Regions from separate parts of the Paenibacillus sp. FSL R7-0652 genome, predicted to be linked through region 3. Evidence: riboswitches for the same ligand, from Rfam matches in the RefSeq annotation. Region 3 holds a riboswitch; each other region holds the start of a gene.
The links. Region 3 has a riboswitch for cyclic di-AMP ahead of MKY97_RS00510 (C40 family peptidase). Riboswitches for the same ligand answer to the same signal wherever they lie in the genome.
Positions count from the first base shown of each region.

Region 1: it holds a riboswitch for cyclic di-AMP, as region 3 does, so the genes downstream of both, MKY97_RS16400 (3D domain-containing protein) here and MKY97_RS00510 (C40 family peptidase) in region 3, are expected to answer to the same signal.
Region 2: it holds a riboswitch for cyclic di-AMP, as region 3 does, so the genes downstream of both, MKY97_RS06835 (hypothetical protein) here and MKY97_RS00510 (C40 family peptidase) in region 3, are expected to answer to the same signal.

Region 1 is NZ_CP152001.1:3,703,183-3,710,758, forward strand. It holds gene MKY97_RS16390 (hypothetical protein) at 1-211, opposite strand, end outside; gene MKY97_RS16395 (polysaccharide deacetylase family protein) at 367-1,173, shown strand; gene MKY97_RS16400 (3D domain-containing protein) at 1,348-2,019, opposite strand; cyclic di-AMP (ydaO/yuaA leader) riboswitch at 2,022-2,216, opposite strand; gene MKY97_RS16405 (amino acid ABC transporter ATP-binding protein) at 2,486-3,208, opposite strand; gene MKY97_RS16410 (ABC transporter substrate-binding protein/permease) at 3,195-4,661, opposite strand; gene MKY97_RS16415 (M20 family metallopeptidase) at 4,860-6,035, shown strand; gene glgA (glycogen synthase GlgA) at 6,208-7,576, opposite strand, start outside.
Region 2 is NZ_CP152001.1:1,546,749-1,554,324, reverse strand. It holds gene MKY97_RS06845 (Nramp family divalent metal transporter) at 1-1,165, shown strand, start outside; gene MKY97_RS06840 (HAD family hydrolase) at 1,368-2,066, opposite strand; gene MKY97_RS06835 (hypothetical protein) at 2,216-2,644, opposite strand; cyclic di-AMP (ydaO/yuaA leader) riboswitch at 2,763-2,938, opposite strand; gene MKY97_RS06830 (glutathione peroxidase) at 3,329-3,805, shown strand; tRNA gene MKY97_RS06825 (tRNA-Leu) at 3,994-4,076, opposite strand; gene MKY97_RS06820 (urease accessory UreF family protein) at 4,577-5,278, shown strand; gene MKY97_RS06815 (XRE family transcriptional regulator) at 5,539-5,742, shown strand; gene MKY97_RS06810 (hypothetical protein) at 5,771-6,400, shown strand; gene urtE (urea ABC transporter ATP-binding subunit UrtE) at 6,500-7,195, opposite strand; gene urtD (urea ABC transporter ATP-binding protein UrtD) at 7,173-7,576, opposite strand, start outside.
Region 3 is NZ_CP152001.1:106,259-113,834, forward strand. It holds gene MKY97_RS00490 (hypothetical protein) at 68-361, shown strand; gene MKY97_RS00495 (4a-hydroxytetrahydrobiopterin dehydratase) at 577-873, shown strand; gene MKY97_RS00500 (cytochrome c) at 972-1,328, opposite strand; gene MKY97_RS00505 (GNAT family protein) at 1,477-1,974, opposite strand; gene MKY97_RS00510 (C40 family peptidase) at 2,334-2,789, opposite strand; cyclic di-AMP (ydaO/yuaA leader) riboswitch at 2,808-2,945, opposite strand; gene MKY97_RS00515 (hypothetical protein) at 3,208-4,053, opposite strand; gene MKY97_RS00520 (M1 family metallopeptidase) at 4,064-6,055, opposite strand; gene MKY97_RS00525 (YwhD family protein) at 6,157-6,660, shown strand; gene MKY97_RS00530 (PBP1A family penicillin-binding protein) at 6,853-7,576, opposite strand, start outside.

The DNA of each region.
Region 1 (7,576 bases), 3.1 Mb from region 3:
ATTGCAGAGCCGCTTTGCGGGCAAGCCGCTCACATAATTCCTGTTCTTTATGTCCCGGGATATGCACCGTTGTACCGCTTACCCGTTCATGGTCGACATAGAACGTAGCTACAGCCCCGATATGAGCTTTCCCCCCTGTAACGAGAAATACCTTGTCCTGCCCTGCCTCAAAAACCTCTAAACGAATGGATTTCAAATCATATGTACTCATCGTCTCTCCACCTAGCCTTCTCTTTATATGATATATGGTGGAATTATGACTTTCATAACCTGATCTACACAATGAAACTTCTCACATTCGCATAAATGGTTCTCGTGAAGGGCATACCATAAAGAACGAAATTTCTGAAAAAAGGAGGCCGTCCAATGTTTAAACGCCTCGTTATGCCAGCACTCGTTATGGTTATATGTTTTGGGGTTTACCTGGTTCCTCCCGCGGCTGCTTCAGCAAATCACATACCTAATCTGCCCGAGCTTGATCCACCTGCATCCAGCGCCAATGATCGAGAAGAACAGCTGACTTTAGGTCAACTGCGTCAGAAATATGCGGATACTTTCAAGACAAATGGCCCGTCGACCAAACAGGTTGCACTGACTTTTGATGACGTACCCGACCCGAGGTTTACGCCGCAGGTACTGGATGTCTTGAAAAAATATAAGGTTCGCGCAACCTTTTTTGTGGTAGGCAGTCGGGCGGAAAAACATCCAAATCTGGTGAAACGTATGGTGAAAGAAGGACATATTGTAGGCAATCACAGCTACAACCATCCCGAATTCAGCAAGTTATCGATGACTGCTTTTCGCAGACAGATTCTACATACCGGGGATATCATTCAGCGACTGACGGGCTACACACCCAAATTGATTCGCCCACCTTATGGAGATATTAACGAGGAACAGCTGCGCTGGGCCGCCAAGCAGCACTACAGCATTATCAACTGGAATGTGGATTCGTTGGATTGGAAAGGGCTGTCCAAGGAACAAGTGAAACATAATATTCTGTCAACGGTTAAACCCGGCTCCATCGTACTGCAGCATGCAGGCGGAGGTACAGGCTCTAATCTCCAAGGTACAGTGGAGGCCCTGCCAGATGTCATTGAGGAATTGCGACATCGAGGTTATGAACTGGTCACGCTGGACGAGATGCTGCAGCTGCCTAAGGAAAAACAATAAGACACCCGGCAGCCTTAAAGCTGATTGTATAGATAAAAATACAGGGTGTTCCTATCGGTAACCATGAATCTTACTCATTCATGACAACAACCAAAGAACACCCTCTATATGTTAGCGTATCATTTTTCTCTGAATCCCATCAAAGAATCTAGGGAGTTAAGTCAATTTTACTTTTTATTTTAAAATGTAAAGCTCAATATCCTGAAAACCAAATGAACTTACGAACTGTTTACTTCCCGGAATAAAAATGTCGATGCGGTTGCCTTTGATGGAACTCCCTGCATCCAGAGCAGTAGCAACGAAAGCCTGTTTAGGCAGTCCCGGGTGCGTATGCCCCGTCACGAGAACTTTGGTTCCAAAAGGAATCACCTTCGGATCTACTGCAATCGTGCCCAGTTCCAGCGGGTTGCCAAAATAATCAACTGCTCCCCAGCCCCCGTTCTCGGAAGCATCTGAGGAATATGCTGTAGCTTTCACGTTTAAGGTCTTACTATAGTCAAATGTTTTACCCCAGGCTTGGACAACTTTAGTATCCGCGCTTACATCCAGACTCGCTGCTGTAACCGGTTTTTCCTCTGACTTCATCTGAACCGGGGCTGCTTGCGCTTTATTTTCCTGACCTGGAATTGTAATTTTCAGACCACCATAGATGTTATACGGTGAAATGTCTTTATTGGCTTTAATTAATGTGTCCATGGCAATACCATACTGTTTGGATAGGGTGAAGAACGTATCCCCCTCTTTAGCTGTATGAATCGATTCCGCGTGAACCGGAACGGTTTGAATCAACAGTACGGATGTCAGTAATGCAATGGCTGTCTTGGCTATACGTTTTTTGTGAAACATGGTCTTCCTCCTCATTATGCCTGCGAAGTTAGTTGTCGGATTCGGATGGAGGAATCCACCCTATAGGCTGTAAATCACATGCTGAAGCATTATGTACCCTAATTCACCCCTAGCGGCGCGCCGTTCTTATGAACTGACACGTCTGCACTGTTACATCCCCCACACTTCCACTTCGGAAGTTTCGGCAGCATTCAATATATCACAATTTTGTAACCCTAAGCTGTAGTAAATGTTACCAATTAGCGACCGATCTTCTTTGGTCCTCCGGGATTTGTAAGATAACTCCAGAATTTCACATCCTTTAATCAGTCCGTTTATCTCTTACATGGGTAACAGAAACGTTACTTATTTTGTTTTGAAGCCCTGATTTCATTCCTTCTTATGTGAAATGCAAAAAAGCAGCGTTAGCGGACCTCTGCCGTTAACGCTGCTTTTGCTATAAATCCACTCCAGGAAGCGGGATGATTTAGAGTACTTTTGCGAGAAAATCACGTGTACGCGAATGTTTCGGTGCACCGAAAACTTCATCAGGCGTACCTTCTTCAACGATAACCCCGCCATCCATAAACAGGATCCGGTCACCAACCTCACGCGCAAAACCCATCTCATGGGTAACGATGACCATGGTCATGCCGCCCTCGGCAAGACGTTTCATAACTTCCAGTACTTCTCCAACCATCTCCGGGTCCAGTGCAGATGTGGGCTCATCAAACAGCATAACATGCGGCTGCATCGCCAGGGCTCTTGCAATTGCGATCCGCTGCTTCTGTCCACCAGACAGCTGATTAGGATATACATCTTTTTTATCAGCCAAACCAACCGTTTTCAGAAGATCATCGGCAATTTTGTTTGCTTCAACTGCAGATTGCTTCTTTACCTTGATTGGCGCAATCGTAATGTTTTGCTGCACCGTTTTGTGCGGAAACAGATTGAAATGCTGAAATACCATGCCCATTTTTTCTCGCGTAGCATTAATATTGTGCTTGGGATCGGTAATGGAAACACCTTCAAAATTAATTTGTCCCGATGTCGGCTGCTCCAGAAGGTTCAGACAGCGCAGGAATGTACTTTTACCCGAACCCGAAGGACCAATCACTACGACGACCTCACCTTTACCGATGGATACGTCGATGCCTTTCAGCACATCATTTTTGCCATATGATTTGTATAATTGTCTAACGTCTATCACTTGCACCCAACTTCCTTTCCAATCGACCCAGCAGCTTGGACAAAATGAATGTCATGACGAAGTAGATCGCTGCCGCAATAAGGAATGGATTCATTCCTTGGTACGTAATGTTTTTAACTACACTTGCCTGATACATAATATCCACCATACCGATGACGGAGATAATGGATGACTCTTTAATGATGGTCACGAACTCGTTACCGATTGCCGGAAGTACGGCTTTGAAAGCCTGCGGCAAAATGATATAACGCATCGCATCACCTCTGCCCATACCGAGTGAACGAGCAGCCTCCAATTGACCACGATCCACGCCTTGAATCCCTGCACGGAAAATCTCGGCCAGGTACGCACCACTGTTGATGGAGAGTGTCATAATCCCCGCCTGCAGTGCGGAGAAGTTGATGCCAAAGGTCAAGGACACCCCATAGTAGATAATCATGAGCTGAACCAGCATTGGCGTGCCTCGAATGACTTCTACGTAAGCTGTACCAATCCAGCGCAGAACGGCCAGATTATGAAGACGGAACAGGCAGATAATCAAACCGATGATTACCCCGAACAGGACACCGAGAGCCGATAACAGCAGCGTATATCCCACACCTGTTGCATAGAAGCTTTTATACTGCCAGAATACTTCAAAAATATTTTGTGATTTGTTCACTTTATCCGCCATCAGGAGACTCGCATCCGTTACCATCTGGTTGATTTTATCTTCGCTTTTCAGACGCTCCAGCGTTTGATTCACTGCGGTCAGCAGCTCTGTATTGCCTTTGCGAATCCCGATTGCCGCTTCAACCTGCTCTTCATCCGGAACTGCGGCTGCCAAACCGATAATATCATCCAGATAACCAGCAGCCACCGTATCCTCGACAATCGCCGCATCGACACGTTTCGTTTGAAGCTGCAGCACGATATCGGAGATTTTATCCAGAGAAGTGAGCTTCGCGCCTGGAATTTTCTGTCCAATCGATTCCTGAATGGAGCCTTTTTGTACACCGATTTTGGTATTCTCCAAAGACTTCATGTCCGGAAATTTGTCTTTGTCCACATTGCGGATCATAATGACTTGTTTGGATTTGTAGTACGGCTCAGAAAAATCAATACTTTTCTTCCGCTCATCTGTCGGTGTCATGCCTGAGATGACCAAATCTACGCGACCGCTCTGCAGCGCAGGCAGCAAACCGTCAAATCCCATATCTTCAATAACGAGTTCGGCGCCGAGATCTGCCGCAATTTCTTTCGCGATCGCAATATCAAATCCGACGATCTCATCCTTACCGTCAATGACTTTGTGGAATTCGTATGGTGCAAAATCGGCACTCGTTCCAAGCACCAGTTTTTTACCTTTTGAGCTGCTGTCTGCCGTTCCGCTCGCCAGCGCTGCAGGTGCAGCCGCCGTTAGAAAAAGAAGGAATGTTAACAGCATTACGGTGTAACGACTTATTAATTTCAACCCTGTTCTCCCCTTACAATGCTATAATTACTTTTACATATTGATTCGTCAGTCATGTTGATGACTGAGTCATTATAAAGTACAATGCATGATTATGCAATGTATTTTCAAGATTGAATTCTGACTTGTTTCTGAAAAAATACTGCAAAGATGTTATAATCAATAAATTATTTTCATTTTTGCCTAAGGAGTTTACCTATGACACCCAACAAAACACAAATATTTAACGTTATTGATCAATATGCTTCCCGTTTCAAAGATATTTCATCATATATTGGCGCTCATCCTGAACTTGGAAATGAGGAATATTTAGCATCAGCCCGTCTAAAGGAAGAATTGTCTTATCATGGATTCGAAGTAGAAGCTCCGGTTCTTGGGCTGGACACCGCTTTTATCGGTACCTATGCTTCAAGCAAGCCTGGTCCTACCATTGCTCTGTTATGTGAGTATGACGCCCTGCCAGAGATTGGCCATGCTTGTGGCCACCACTTGATCTGCATGATGAGTCTGGGTGCGGCCGTGGGACTAAAAGCAGTTGTTGAAGAAGTAGGCGGAACAATTAAAGTGTTTGGTACCCCTGCAGAAGAGACACGCGGGGCTAAAGTTCCAATGGCGGAAGCTGGATTATTCGATGACTGTGATGCCGCACTTATGGCACATCCATTCTATGCTTATGAAAAATCAGGCAGCTCCCTGGCGATTGATGCTGTACAATTCGAGTTTCATGGCAAATCGTCCCACGCAGCAGCCAGTCCGCATGAAGGTATTAACGCACTGGATGCTGTTATTCAAACGTTTAACGGCATTAATGCGTTCAGACAGCAGGTCAAGAGCACCGTTCGTATTCATGGCATTATCAACAGCGGCGGTCAAGCCGCCAACATCATCCCGGATTATGCTTCTGCACAGTTTTATGTGCGCGCAGCCAGCCGCAAGGAACTGAACGTACTGACTGAGCATGTCATTCAGATTGCACAAGGCGCAGCACTCCAGACGGGATGCAAATTGGTAACATCCAACTATGAAACGTCTTACGATGAAATGGTTACAAATGAGACGTTCTCTGACGCGTTCAGCCAGAATTTGCTGCAGCTTGGCATCCCGCAGGAAGAAATCGTTAGCGGAAATGACCACGGCTCCATGGATATCGGCAACGTTTCCCTGAGATGTCCGTCCATTCATCCTTATATCCGTGTGGTGGATGAAGTTCATACGCTGCATTCCATTGAATTCCGTGATCTCGCGCTGCAGGAGCGTGCACTGGACGGGATGATTTTGGGGGCCAAAGCGCTTGCCGCCACAGCTTACGATGTTCTGAGCAAACCTGAACTGTTGAAAGCAATCCGTGAAGAGTTCGAAAAAGTAGTTCGTTAACCTCAAAAGCTGTCCAAGGGGTGGCAGTCACAAGTTAATTTAAAGTTAGGTTAACCGGCTTGTGCTCCAATACAAGTTTGCTGTCCTCCCTCCGTTTTAATAAAAGAAACAGCAAAGCCGCAGTGTGCACACTGCGGCTTTAGCCCGTTTATTATTCTCGCTCGAACCTGAATCACCCTTGAATTCGGCGATAAATATCCATATATTCCTCTGCCGATACATCCCAGCTGTACTCTCCGCCCATTGCGTTTTTGACGATTTTCTTCCAATGTTCAGGCTTGCGGTAGAACTCCTCTGCACGACGAATCGTATTCATCATGTCATGTGCATTAAAACTTGCAAATGAGAATCCATTTCCTTCCCCTGTAAACTCGTTGTAAGCTTGTACCGTATCATTTAATCCACCCGTTTCTCTGACGAGGGGCACACTTCCATAACGCATTGCCAGCAGTTGGCTGATCCCGCAGGGTTCAAATTTCGAAGGCATCAGGAAAATGTCACTGCCTGCATAGAAACGGCGGGACAGCCCATCGTTAAACGTGATCTGTGCTGACATTTTCAGCGGATAACGATTGGCCGCTTCCCGGAACCAATGTTCATAAGCCGCATCTCCCGTCCCGAGCAGAGCAAATTGAATATCATCATAATAGAGCAGCTCATCCAAAATCCGGCACACCAGATCCAGTCCTTTGGAGTCAACAAGCCTGGTTACCATGACCATAAGCGGTGCATCTGGACGAACTGGCAGTCCCAATTCCTTTTGCAGTTCGATTTTGTTTTCTGTTTTCTTGGACAGACTGGTTCTATATTTCACAGCAATTTTGTTATCCGATGCCGGATTGTAGCTTTTGGTATCAATACCGTTCACGATGCCGCTGAATCGATCTCCCAATGAACTGAGCAGACCATCCAGGCCGTAGCCATAGTACGAAGTCTGTACCTCCTGTGCATAAGTCGGGCTAACCGTAGTCACATGATCCGAGAACACAATTCCTGATTTCAGGAAATTGACATTTCCATAGTATTCAGCGCCTTCCATTGTGAAATACCTGTCATCAAGCTCCAGAATTTCGCTGAACAGCTCATGCGGAAACACCCCTTGATACAACAAGTTATGTATGGTGAACACCGAGCGCATTTCACTATAGAAAGCATCATGAGCATAATGAGCTTTCAGCAGCAGTGGAATCATGCCTGCATGCCAGTCATGGGTGTGCAGGATGTCCGGCTTGAACTCGATCTGCGGAAGCACCTCAAGCACAGCACGGTTAAAAAAGGCAAACCGCTCGCCATCATCCATGTACCCGTAAACTCCGTCACGCCCAAAATAATATTCATTGTCTATAAAATAGACCGGAATCCCCTGATACTCCAGCATTTCTATTCCACAATAGGGTCTGCGCCAACCTAGAGGAACATCTGTGACTAGTACGGGCTTCATCGCCTCTTTGTATTCTTCAGGAATCCCTTTGTATTTCGGCAGAATCACTCGCACATCTGCCCCGTTTTTCTTCAACGCCTGGGGAAGTGCACCGATGACA
Region 2 (7,576 bases), 1.4 Mb from region 3:
GGCCACTGATATCGCAGGCGGCTCCCAATTCGGATATACCTTACTATCCGTCATTCTTATTTCAAACATGATGGCCGTAGTGCTTCAGTCCCTCGCAGGCAAACTGGGTATTGCGACCGGGCGGGATTTGGCTCAAGCCTGTCGCGAACGTTTTAGCCCCCCTGTTGTCATGATGTTATGGATTCTATGTGAGCTGGCGATTGCTGCTACCGATCTGGCTGAAGTCATCGGCTCGGCAATTGCTCTCAAGCTTCTATTTAATATCCCTATGCTGTACGGGGTGATCATTACCGCTGTGGACGTGCTTCTCATTCTGGTACTGCAGAACAAAGGCTTCCGTGCACTGGAGACACTCGTCATTGTGCTGATGGCGACCATTGCGCTCTGTTTTGGCATCGACCTGTTTTTGGCAAAACCCGATATGGGCGGTGTTCTTCACGGATTTGTACCCAGCACCGAGATTTTGCAAAACCCGGCCATGCTGTATATTGCGATTGGCATCATCGGCGCTACCGTCATGCCCCATAATCTGTATCTGCACTCTTCCATTGTACAGACCCGCCAGATTGAGCAGACCACTCAGGGCAAAAGAGAAGCCATTCGCTATACTACGCTGGATTCAACCATTGCTTTAACACTCGCACTGTTCATCAACGCCGCCATTCTGATCGTATCTGCGGCTGTATTTCACAGTGCAGGCATGACACAGGTCGCCGAGATTTCAGATGCCTATCATCTGCTGACACCACTGCTCGGCACAACGATTGCCAGTATCCTGTTCGGCGTTGCTTTGCTCGCATCCGGTCAAAACTCCACCCTTACAGGCACACTGGCGGGCCAAATCGTCATGGAAGGTTTCCTGAATATCCGTATCCCGGCATGGCTGCGCAGACTGGTCACCCGTCTGATCGCAATTATCCCAGCTGTCATCGTCACCGCAATTGCGGGTGAACACGGCACAGAAGAACTGCTGATCTTAAGTCAGGTCGTTCTATCTCTGCAATTGCCTTTTGCTGTCATTCCACTTGTCATGTTTACAAGCGACAAAAAAAGCATGGGACCTTTTGTCAACAAACTTTGGCTCAAAATCGTTTCCTGGATCATTGCTGCCATCATCGTTGTGCTGAATGTATATCTCATTATCCAGACCATCATGCTGTTCTAACCTATATAAGGCGAACGCTTCGCTTTTCAGGTTGTTCCTTTCAATCAACGTTTCTGTGTAAAAAGGATTTAGGCTTATATCATTCCAAAATAAAAAAAGGCTGATGTGCCGCAGTACACGGGCGCATCAGCCTTTTGGTGTCTTTGCTTTGTTAAGCCACCCAGACACCTATACCTCGAATCCGATCTCATCGACCAGATCGTTATATAGGTTTACTTGCATCGTCATCAGGTATGAGCAGGGGCAGCAGTTCGTCCAGTGATTCAACAGTCCAGTCCGCCCGCTCATCTTCCGACGTTTCGGGCTGAAACCTTCCGTATCCCTGTAAAATACGGATGGTATGCAGGCCCAGGCTGCGTGCTGGTATGATATCATTATCGATTCGGTCTCCGACCATCACCGCTTCTTCTGGAGCACATCCAGCTTGTTTCAGCGCAACCGCATACAGCTCCGGGTCCGGCTTGGACACGCCTTCTTCCGCTGAACAGGCCAGAACATCGACATACTTCCGAAGTCCGTAACTCTCCAGCCGAGTCTCAGTTCCAGGACTCTGATTGGCTATGATGCCAATACGATAGTAATGTGAGAGCCGTTCCAGCACCTTGGCCGCCGAAGGGAAGGGCCGCTCCAGTTCTTTGCGGAATTTCAGCTTGTCCTGAATCTGCTTGCGGTGATCTTCATCATGAATATATGTACGTATTGCAGCTTTCATTGGCCACTGTTCATAATTACGATAACAGGATGCAAACAGCTCTCGTACCGCTTCAATTTTCACTGGATAGCCATAAGCACAAGCTTCACGAACGAATTGACCGATGATATCGTCTACCGGCTCCCATTCATCCACCAGCGTATCCCCCACATCAAAAAACAACCACTTCAATCCGGCAATATCCGGCACGCCGATTCCTCCTCATAAGCCGCAGGTCACCCCTAGCTTGCATACTGTATCCATAAAAAAAGAAGACCCACGACAAGCATGAGTCTCCTCAAATTCCGTTAGTCTATAGCTGCAATTATAGCAGGCGTCTTACATCGAATCAATCTCAATCATAAGCTGCTGACTTCAGCTTCCTGTTTGCTGCAGCTGTTGAGAAGGAAACCGACTTCTCCGTTCAATGAATACACGATTTTGTCAGCCCCCATCCCCCGATAAATCCCTTTAGGATGGCTCTGCTCTGTGATCACACACAGGGACTTGGATGTCCATGACCGGCAAATCTGCAGATAACGGCAGGTCAAGTTCAGACTATTTTCAAAAATAAATACATTCCCTACACTGCCCTGCGGCAAAAACCATTTTTCAGCCGCTGCCGTATTCATGCGGATCACATGTTCTACGCCAATCTGGCGAAGTTTGCGCTCCTCACCAGCACTATTCGTCAGAACGGCAAAAGGCATTTTTTTGTACATCAGCAATTTCACAAATTTACGTCCAGCTTCATTCGGAGCCGTCACCAAAATCATCTCTTTATCCATTGTTCGTTCCTCCCTTGGCGTGAAAAGACAACAAAAAAGAAGCGTGGGGGACCAAGGCCTCCGAAACGCTTCTTAAATAATCCATGACGAAAACGCCATGAACCAGCGTGCGGTTTGCTGCCTCTCCCTTTAACGCTTACGAGGTTAGCTGACGGATTCGGGCGCGAGAGTCGCCCTATTTCCGGCTGTCACCGGAAAATTCACCCCATGGATGTCTGCTGCTGTAATACAGCCCATCCTGTTGGTTCCCCCGTTTTCCACCCTTAATGAATGGAAACTCAGCGATTAAAACATCGTTCGTACATCTTGAATAAAGAACCGATCGATATTATCGTTTGTTTCGTTTTTCAGGTATAAATTTATTAAAATTCAAATTACGCTATGAATCATACACCTGTGCCATGATGATGTAAAGTGCGGCCAGATCACTGAATCGTCAGATTTCCGGCAATAATCTTCAATAATAACGCTTACAATGAGGTTATACGCTATCCAACTCTTCCAAGCTGTCTAATTCTCTGCCGCACAAAAATGGATCATCACATTTCACAACGATTTCAATCTTACGTCGATCTTACACACCAAGGATGGTCATAACAACGCAGAAGCCAAATAAGTTTTGCATTACTTAATTGCATAAAATATAATGAATGTATCTAGAACAAGATGATGGAGGCGATCCCTATGTCAGTTTATGATTACAAAGTAAACACCCTTCGCGGACAAGAGATTGAGATGTCCGAGTATCGCGGCAAAGTGTTGTTAATAGTAAATACAGCAAGTCAGTGTGGTCTCACACCTCAATTCAAGGGCCTGCAGGAGCTGCAGGATAAATTCCAGGATGCTCCGTTTGAAGTGCTTGGGTTCCCAAGCAATCAGTTTGCGCAGGAGAAAGGTTCCTCCGATGATATTGCCGAGTTCTGTCAGATGAATTACGGTGTCAGCTTCCCTATGTTTGAAAAAATTGACGTCAATGGCTCCAGCGCCCATCCACTTTTCCAACATATTACCAAAGAAGCACCCGGCCTGCTCGGCTCGAAAGCAATCAAATGGAACTTCACCAAATTCCTGGTTGACCAGAACGGGAAAGTAGTGAAACGATATGCTCCGCAGACGATACCAGACAAAATTCAAGAGGATATTGAGGCTTTGTTGAAATAAACTATATTTTATAAAATGAAAAAGCGATCCGAAACCAAAGAGCCAAGGCTCAGGCTTCAGGATGGCTTTTTTTCGCTGTACCCGCTTCAACTAGTTCAGAACGTTCCATTGAGCTGCGGAACTTCAGTTCTGATCAAAGAAAAGAAGCTTTCCATTATGGAAAGCTTCTCAGGTATCTCTTCATATAATGCGGTCGAGAGGACTCGAACCTCCACGGGCATACGCCCACTACCCCCTCAAGATAGCGTGTCTGCCATTCCACCACGACCGCATGTCGTAAATTATCGGCAACAGAATTGATTATACCGGAATCTTATTTAAAAGTAAAGCAATTATCTAGATTTTCTTGTGCAGCCTGAATATAACACTTCTTTTTATACAACTCAGCTTCCTTTCTCCTTTCATTTTTCATTTAACTGCTCAAATTCCATCTAACTGCGCAAATTTTTGTCATAACTCTGAAGTAAGCACATAACATTAATCTGATTGCGAAAAAGAGGCCACACGAAGACGGAGTAAATCCATCCGTTTTCGAAATAGGAACTTTAGAAGAATCAAATTATTTTATCACAAATAAGCTTGTGTAAGTTTATATAACACAAAATACTTACCAGGCCTATACAAACGTCTTTTTTTCTGTTAACTATTGACAAAACACCGATTATTATGTGAAAATATATATCATATAATTCGGATTTACACACAAATTTTCAAAAAAACCTTTATCAAGTTAGGAAAATTTACACAACTGTACACAGGAGGCGAAAGATCTTGAATCGTGGGAATAAGCTTCTCGATTACGCGAAACTGCTTGATCCCTCTGTGCAGGTTGGAGGGTTCTCCCATCTCTTCGGCATGAACACCCATATCAAGGAAGGCTCCATACGTACTGCCGAGGATATCGAATCGTTCATGCGATGCCAGCTTCACCCTAGTCTTGTGCGTCTTGAAGGCATGGCGATCAAAGGCATCTACACCGCAACAGATCATAAGGACACCTGGCGTGTCGCTTTGATCGACAAACTGGTCCATGTACAGCGCACACCCGCTGAACTTCGAGAACAAGCATCAGCTATAGGCAAACGTTTAATCAAACTCTCGCGCGCCCTGCATCCGTGGATTGACTTCAGCCCGCTTGAACAGATCTTCGCAAAATACAATTCCGTTGGCTGCCTCCCTACCGTTCACGCCTGGATTAACCACCACCTTGACATCCCCGTCGAAGAGGCGGTTCTCGGTTACCTGCATTCAGCCATGTATGCTTGTATATCCGAAGCCTCCAAAGTTATCCCTCTAACTGAAGAAGTCACCAAGGAACTGCTGGGTCGTCTGACCACAGACCTAGAGAAGGAATGGACGACCGTGAGCACCTCTTCTCCAGATGGACATATGCCCCCCGCATCCCTGTCTATGAAGCCCTTGTTCCCCAACTTTCACATGCTCGGGGCAGGCCTCCATGCTTACAGAGCATAACTCTCCCCGTTCCACCCTTCTATAAAAATGCATACAAAAAAACACGCCGCAATCCCCTTGCTGGCGTGTTTTTCACTTTTTTGCAAGCTTATAAAAACGTATTTACGTCATATTAATTCAAAAAATACACTTATTTCCGTATTTTTTAATTGTTAGATGACGTAAATACGTATATAATGGAAATCACAGCTCGCATTTCTATATATCTTACACCAATACAAGCTTGCTGAATACTATAATCCATTCAGGAGTGAACCATTTTGAACAAGAAAAAACCAGTCACTCCGTTCGGATGGGCTATCAAACGACGCCTAACCGAACTGCAGGTCGATCAGAAAACCTTCTGCGAACAGCATGGCATTCCACCCTATCGTCTGTCCAACCTTATCCACGGCACACGCAAAGCAACCAGATTCAGGCATTTGGTCGCTGATATTCTGGACATACCCGAGGAGCTGCGATAACCATTTTCATCAAAGGAGGATTTCTCTCGTGAGATATGTGACATCAGACCTCGAAAGCTTGTCTTTCCAATCGACCAACCATCAGCTGATTATCGTTGATCAGCATTGGATGATTCGGAGCTGCAACCGAGCCTGGGAACGCGGGTTTCATAGACCTTTTTCACACACAGCCCGCTGTCACAGGCATTACCTGCATTTGATGGAAGCCTGGGCGGCGCAGCAGAAAGATATCCTTCCGGCTACCACATTTGCACAAGATCTGAGACACAACGTCGTTCCGTTTAAGCAAACTCATACATACGACATCTCTGTGACCACCCCATATAATGAAGAGAGATGGTTTCGTGTAGAGCTCACTCCACTGTATGATGGACCCGCAATGGATACTGCCCTGGCTCTGGTAGCTCACACCGACATTACCGAACAGAAAAAAACAGAGCTTCAGCTAAGGCAAGCCCTGACTGAAGCACGCACATTATTCGGCCTATTGCCCATTTGCGCCGTCTGTAAACATATTAAAGACGAATCGGAGGAATGGAGCTCCGTCGAACATTATTTGGAGAAACACACCTCTGCCGAATTCACACATGATATCTGCCCTGAATGCATCCGCCGGCTGTATCCGAAATACTCCAACGTTCTCGATCAGCCTCATTAAACCTGTACAGCACAGGTCGCACCTCCTTACATTCAAAACCATTACAGCATGCGTACACTGGAGTCAGGCACGAAACAAACACGGATAGCCCGGACTGCATTATACAGACAGATGATATTCAAACTGCGATATATCCAGCTCATGCGGTGCTCCCTGCAGAGCCATAACCCCTCTGTCCATCACATAAATATAATCCGCCGCACTGCGCACAAAATCAATACTCTGCTCCACCAATAAAATTGAAATATCGCCCTGCATTTTCAGTTTGAGTATTACCTGTCTGATATCCTCAACGATGGAGGGCTGAATGCCTTCCGTCGGCTCATCCAGCAGCAGCAGGCCAGGACGGGACGCAAGCGCACGAGCAATGGCAAGCTGCTGCTGCTGCCCACCACTCAAGTCACCACCTTGACGTCCATACATGGAAGCAAGTACCGGAAACAGATCCAGCACATCCTCAGGGAACGATTGATTCCCGGAAGCATTCCTTTCCAGTCCAAGCAGCAGGTTCTCTTTCACCGTAAGCTGGGGGAAAATCTCCCTCCCTTGCGGCACATATCCTATTCCCGCCTTTGCCCGTTTAGCCGATTCGAGCGAAGCCAGTTCCTGATGGTTCCATTGAATACTGCCTTTACGTGTCCGAATCAGCCCCATCAAGGTTTTCATCAGCGTCGTTTTCCCCACGCCATTCCTTCCCATCAGACACGTCACTTGACCAGACTGCACTTCCAGATCCACACCACGCAGCACCCGGCTCTCCCCGTACCCTGACTCAACGTTCTGCAGCGTCAGCATTTGCCTTCCCCCTTTGGCCCAAATATACCTCAGCTACCCTTGGATCAGCCTGCACTTCAGCCATCGTGCCTTCCTTGAGCAGCTGTCCTTCGTGCATCACCGTCACCTTCGCTGCAAACTCCCTTACAAACTCCATGTCATGCTCCACAACAACGACCGAACGTTCGGCCGCAATATCCTGCAGCAGTCGTCCCGTCTTATAGGTTTCCTCATCCGTCATACCTGCGGCCGGTTCATCAAGCAGCAGCACCTGCGGCTCCTGAAGCAGCAGCATTCCGATCTCCAGCCACTGCTTCTCTCCATGAGACAGCGCACCTGCCCGCTCGTTGATTCGATCCTGCAGGCCCGTCTGAAGCATGACACGCTCGATTACCTCCCCCC
Region 3 (7,576 bases):
AAGGGTTATTTTCAGGTATAATAAGATCAAATCCGCCCTTTATGGGGTGAGTAGGAGTGAAAAGTCAATGGGCGTAAAGCATGGACGTGATTATGAAGGAATATTGACAGATTTAACAGCGGCGATCGGACGTATCCCGGATCGCTATGTTTTCTTCGAAATGGATGAGGAAGAGTGGAGCAGATTGGGAGAACCGGAACAGCTTGAGGTAGACGAGGCGCTTGCAGAAGACTTGTTCTATGCGCTTGGGGAGGAATCCGTAATTCCGGTTGGCAGTGGGGTTGTTATCCATGATAAGGAACAGCACCGAATTCATATTTTAATTGGAGAAGAAGAGTTGACGTTTGTACCCTTAATTTAAAAAATATGAATCGTTGACAATACCTTATGCTTCAATGCTTTGGCTGTCTATTCTATGGATTTTGGCGCTTTGACGTGGTAAGATGATACTCATGAAAAAAGGCTTCCGCAGGGCGGTGGCCTGCCTTTAAGGCTGTGTGGGCAGCATGCAAAGGTGTCGATGGTCATGTGGATGAAGATCCGCGATGTCTCATCATATGGGGAGGAAGATAACGCATGGTTTTTACGCAAGAGGAAGTCGAAGCTCATCTGGGAAGGCTTGAGGGCTGGGAACTGGAAGAGGGACGGTGGATTGTCCGCAAATTTGTGTTTTCTAACTATATGAAAGGGATTGCCTTTGTAGACGAAGTCGCAGCGATTTCGGAGGCATTCAATCATCACCCTTTTATTACTATTGATTATACAACGGTTACGCTGCGTCTTACATCTTGGGATGAGGGCGGCATTACGTCAGTAGACATTAAAGAAGCAGAGCAGTACAACGAAGCCTTTGAAAAAATGAGAACAGAATAATCTCAGGATATACTGGTAACGAACAGCAAAAGAGGCTCTTGCCTCCCGGCCGGGAGAACGAGAGCCTCTTTGATGTCTTCGTGTCTTAACGGCAATGCTTACTTTTTCTCTGCCAACCACATAGCGATGTGAGCAATTTCCTCATCCTGCAGTCTGCCTTTGAAAGAAGGCATGCCGCCTTTACCTTTGACAATGGTAGAGTAGATTTTCTCCACATCATCCTTGCTGCCGATGTTGGCAAGTGCAGGACCTACCCCACCTTGAAGCTGATCACCGTGACAAGAGATGCAGTTCGCTTTCACCAGCGTCTCAGCCTGTCCGGCATCCATAGCTACTTCAGGCATGGACGGTTTGGCTTCTTGAGCCGCTTCCTCTTTACCTGGAAGCGTAAACATTAAAACAATAGCTAAAGCACATGCTGCAAAAAATACCCCGCTCATGATCCATTTGTGCATCCCTTGTGTCCCCTCCAGAATGAAAGATCATCTAACCCAAACTATCCCTATCATTATAACGGAAGCTGTCGTTACATCATAGCATTTTGTGGTAATTTTTTGAACTAATCACAAAAGAGAGACAAAATGAGACCATTTTATCTGCAATTTACTCTCTCGGACCCTCGTAGACCATGCAGTGGAAGGGCATCAGGCCGGTCGGGGTTTGACGTTCATATGTATCCTGGATGACAAATCCGCATTTCAGATATACCTGAATGGCGCGATTGTTCCAGGTAAGTACTTCAAGATCGATCTCGTTAGAAGGATTACGGCGAATGGCTTCTTGAACGATAGCTGTAACAAAGGCTTTTCCCTGTCCTTGACCGCACTTCTCCGGACGCATTCCGAGGCCAATCCGTGTCACACCCTGAAGCGGAAAATATTGAGCAAACCCATAGACCTGATCCTGTTGATCCAGGATAATCGCATACTGCTCATGACGCAGCCGTGCATCTCCAAATTCGACTTCCAGTGCTTTCATCTGATCCCAAGGCAGCCAGCTGTAAATATTGTATGGCGGATCATACTGCCAGCTGCATATAAGTGCTGCGTGTTCTTCCTGCATCGGTACAACACGAAACGTCAAAGGGGCTTCATTCTTCATATAACAGTGTGTGCTCCTCTCTTCCGTTACCCGTTCTTTGTTCACTCTACAAAAGAGCTGTTCATTTGGCAAGTTTTCAATTTTCAGAAAAAAAATGAAACAAAAGTCCGGCTCATTCCGTTTATATTATAACGGGATGGGTAAAAACATCATAAGGGCACGGACAAACGAAGTAAAATGAACCCTGATGGTTCGCATACATGTAATGATGGATGTGAGCAGCAGCTGCAGGGGGATAGAAGTACAAAAAAACCGCCGGATACATTCCTGCGGAGAATGTACCGGGCGGTTCTATTTATGCTTCTACTTCGTTACAGTATAGTTAATGGTTCCAGCATCATGTTGATTACAGCTTGTCCCTACTCAAGGGCCAGTGACTCATATGTGTCCGTGCTCATAATCCGTTTAGCGCCAATGTAGCGGTTAGCCCAATAGTTCTCGCTAAGAGAGCTGATGGTTACACCTTTGGAAGAAGAAGAGTGCGCAAACTTGCCATCTCCTACGAAAATACCTACATGAGATACGCCTTTACCTGTTGTGTTGAAGAATACCAGATCGCCAGGTCTCATCTCCATGCGGGATACGGAATCACCCATGTCATATTGAGAGCTGGATTGGCGAGCCAAATCAATACCTAGTTTGTCGAATACATACCGTGTGAAACCGGAGCAGTCAAAACCGTCAAGCGTTGTGCCTCCGCTTTTGTATGTAGTTCCCATTGCTGAATCGATGACTTTATCCATCTTAGAATCTGCAAATGCGCTGCCTGCACCAAGTGATAATGCAAATGTGAGGCTAAGTACTGCTGCGGTCAATTTCTTCTTAAACAAGTGATATACCCCTTCCAATGCCTGCGAGGTTAGCTTAAGGATTCGGTTGAAGGTCCCCTATGATCCCTCTGTATCAAGATCAATTCACCCATAACTGGTTCCCCCGCTTCCCAGGTGCAAGGAATTTGGCTCTGCTAGTTGTGCACCTGTAAAAAAACGAAAAGAAAATTTAATTTTAAAGTTTAGATTTAAAGTTGTTACAAATAAGGATTTAAAGATTACAAAGTTGTTACTAAAAACTCACTGCGATTATTGTACCAGAGGAGTGGTGCTTTGGCAACGTTTAGCAGTAAAATTAGCAAAAAAAACCTCGACCTTTGACGGGGGAAGGTCGAGGTTTGCGTATTTACACATCACAATGGATGAATTGTTTAACATGAGATGGTAACAATTTTTAAATGATCTAGTCAGTATTAGGGGACGATGTGGACTGCCATAAGCGGAAATGGGCACATACTTTCCACATGCTGAGCAGGCTTCTGGCAAGCGGATATGTCTGCTGTAGGATCAGTCCGGTAAGTCCGGTCAAGAACCATGAGGCAGATGTGAATACACCAAAGATGAGTAAGTGCACCATTCCGAGTATCAGGATGATGCCAATCACTGTGAAGATGCGGGTTAAAGCAATCCAGAGCCCTTTGAGCATTCCGTGAAGACTTCCTTCTTCTCCCGGAGCAGAGATACCGAACTGCATATAGAGCATCATATGGTGCACAATCCATCCGTAGATGATCCATCCTGCAGCATATGGGATGCCGGGCAGCAGTAGATGAATAGAATGGAAACTGTCCATGAAGATTGAATACAGTTTAGGTATGAGCCAGTAAGCGGGAAGCAGCATAAGTATTGTGCGAATGAGGTGCAGCAGCAGCATCGATTTCCACAATTTCTGGATGCCGCGGATGAACGGAATACGTTCTTCTGCGGTATTAAAATGCTGCAGGGAATAGAGCAGGCCTGCTTGAATAAGAGGGCTGATCAGCAGGCGAAGCAGCAGCATACCTCCCAGAATCCAGAGATAACGCTGGACCTCAGGGCCGGACAGACGCAGCTGACTTTCCATTTTGAACAAAAGCGTGCTCAGCTCTCCAGCATCCTCGGTCGGATAACGAAGCAGTAGAGGAACAACTGCCGACTGAACCAACCGGTAGATAAAATAGCCCCATACAAGCTGATAGAGAAATAAAATTGCAGCAATGAACATATGCTGACGGACGAGAAACCAGCCTTCGCGAATTTTTGCTTTCACCGTCTCCACCTCACCATGACAGACCTCCGAATACAGCTTCAATTAGTTTCGCAGCACTCATATTCCAGCGGGACTGGACTTGCTCGTCCAGTTTAGTTCTCAGGAAATTGTTCATATGGCGGTTCTCCAGCACGATGTCATATAAGGGATCGGTTATCGCCCAGGAGACGGGAGAGGTATACGTGAGTTTATAGGTAATGCGATCCTCCTTGCCGTCCCATTGCTTGGTTACGGTATGTCCATCCTCAAAAGCGATCCGAACAGGAACCTTCGGAAAGTCACTTCCTTTTTTGACAACTGTAATTGAGGATTCGTACAAGGTTTCCCCATCCTTTTCCACAGGAATAACCTTGATCCTCTCCACGGCAAAGTCGGCCATGCCGCCGCTGTAAACGTATTGGTCAAAATAATCGGCCCAAGAGGCCCGGGTAACTTGTTCGACTACCTTTTGAAAATCGGCCGTTGCCGGATGTTTGAAGCGATATTTCTTAACATAGGTTGAAAGGATGCGTTCCATTTGTTTGGCTCCGACCTGCTGTTCGATGCCAAGCAGTACGAGCTTCCCCCGGGTATATACGTTGGATGCATACTGCTGCTGTGAGTCAAACTTCCAGGAGGGCTGTGTTAATGGAGCGGGAGATGTGATCAGCCCGGATTGTACAGGCAGGTTCGGGATTAGCCCGTATTCCTGTTCCATCAGTTTGTCTTCTGCGTATGAGGTGAATCCCTCATCCAGCCAGGCCTCCTCAAATTCATTGCTCGCAACCATGCCGTAGAAGTATTGATGCCCGATTTCATGCACCACCGTTCGCTCCAGATCGTAACCTGGGGTTGTATCATCGGCTCCGAAGGCCGTAATTAAGGTTGGATACTCCATTCCCCCAGCGCCATTTGCCGCTTTAGGCGGGACTACAATAGATAAGGTGGCATATGGATAAGGTCCGAACCACTTGCTGTAATTGGATAATGCGGCTTTGGCGGCAAAGAGATAACGTTCCTTCAGATCCTGGTGTGCCGGGTCGAGATAAAGCTTGATGCGCACACCCGGCACGTTAGGAGCTGAGAAGGGCTCCTCTGCATATACAAAATCAGGTGAGGCTGCCCAAGCGAAGTCATGTACATCATCGGCATAAAACTGGTACACCTTCTCCCCATTTTTCAGAACAGCCTGTTGGGTTGGGAATCCGGTTGCGGCTACTTTGTATGTTTCGGGTACCCGAATACGAACACTATAGATGCCAAAGTCGGCATAGAACTCGGAATTGCCATGATACTGATGCAGGTTCCAGCCTTCTGCTGTACGCCCTCTTCTTCCTGCGGGTTCGTAGGCGCTGAGTTTAGGGAACCACTGACCTGCCATAACAAAATCATTGGTTTTGCCCATCCGGGCAAAAATTTTCGGCAGCTCCACTTCGAACGTTGTGCGGATTGTAATGCTTTCCCCGCCTTTTACGGGTTTTGGCAGCCGCACTTTAATCAGTGTTTTATCTTTGATGTTCCCGTCATCCGGCTGTACATACTGCATCCGGTGCAGCAGAGAAAGCCCGTCCTCTGTCTGCATATCAACAAACTTCATGGAGCCATAGCCATCTACCGGCATGACATCGCCCCGAAGCTTACCGCCGGATTCCTTCATAAATGTGCTATCTGCAGAGGAGAATGCATTAGGGTACATATGAAAATAAAGCTCGTTCACTGTTTTCTTCCCCGGATGGATCCAGGTGATCGCCTGTGTGCCCTGCAGTGTGTTCCCCTCGGTCAGCTTTACATCCATGTGGTATTCCACTACCCGATTGCTGTACACCTCGGCTGTAGGAGACTGCACGCTCTCCGGGGGGGCAGGGGTTGGAGCTTTAAGCTGGGGCTTGCCCGATTCCGGAGCGAGTATGGGCAGTTCAGATGAAGTGGAACGATTGTAACCGAGCATGATCCATATCCCTCCGGCAAGCAAACACAGGGCCAGGGATGCGGTGAGCCAGCTCTTGGCGCGTCGTGGAATCATCGATAAATACCTCCCGTTGACAAGCATCTACAGCATGTATATGTTTGCAATGGGCCGATTATTAGTTAAAATATTTGTATCAACTCTTGGAGGCTATAAACATGGACCAAAATGAGCAAAACGGCAAGAAACAGATTGCCTTGAATATCGTGAGTGCCAAAAGTAAACACAAAGGCTTCGGCGCAGGTTCTATTGATCTGAACAACCTTTCTCCGGTCATCATTGACCAGGGTGAAGCCAAGATTGACGTCGGTGCAATGCACGCAAAGAGTAAGGTGGAGCGCGGCATCAAATTTTCGACGAATCGAGAAGATGTTCCCAACGGACGTCAAGTGTGGCTGGTGTGGGTAGCTGTGGATCGTACGGAGCAAGGGCAGCTGTACGGTGGAGCGACGGCGTGTGAGATGTGGATCGATACAGAGGCCAAACGCGGCTGGAAGCTTCTCGCGGATCACGTGAACCGGATGGATTATGCATTGAAACGTCGGTTTATGCTGGATGAACTGGGAGCGGAAGAGAAAGCAGCGCTGAAGACACTTCTGATCTCTCATAATGAAGAGTGGTGGAATGCTTCACCGGATGAGTTGAAAGAAGCACTCGCTTAAGGTGCAAAAAAAGAACAGGCCCCGGATCAGAACTTCTGATCTCGGGGCTTGTTTTGCTTGCTGTAACTATGCTTGCTGTTATTCAGTCCAGTCCTATTCATCTGGCTGTATATTTATGAAATGTTCTATTACCGCGATTGGAAACTGCAGGCTGAGAAGTCCATGACGCAATCAAGTCATTGCGGAATTGCGTCACTCTACCCACCAGCGTTTGAAGTCACTCCACCAGGAATGTTTTTGTTCCTGTATTCCTTTCTGATTTTCAACCTTACGTGCCTTTTCGTCCTGTGTGGAATCTGGTAGTTCCATTTTACCCCGACATACCTCTGTAGGTTCCGTACCCTCAATAAACACTTCCAGCCGCTTTTCCTCACAGCCGTTACCTGCAAGCTTGCCGGTTTCCGGGTTGATATAGACACTGACGACCTGATCAGGAACGTTGAAAATTTTGGGCGGTACGCTTGCCAAAGCCTGTTCCGTAAATTGGGCGAAGATTGGGGCCGCACGACGGCCATCCGACGTGGAGATTGCTTTTCCTTGATCATAACCAACCCACACGGCGGTGGAAAGCTCCGGGGTAAATCCGACAAGCCAGGCATCCGTGTTTGTTGTTCCTGTTTTGCCTGCTACCGGGCGTTTAATCGCAGCAGATACCCGATTGCCTGTTCCCCCGTGCTCAAAGACACTTTCCATTAGACGGGTTAATACATAAGCTGCTGCCGGTTCAACCACGGTTTCTGCTTTGGTCTGAGGTGACTCATACAGTACACGCCCTGCAGCATCCGTGATCTGCAGGATGGCAATCGGCGGCGTTCGCTGCCCCCCGGCTGCAATAACGGAGAAAGCGGAAGCCATCTCCAAGGGACTGACAGGTGAAGTGCCCAGCGCAAGAGAAGGGACAGGGCTCAGCTTGCTT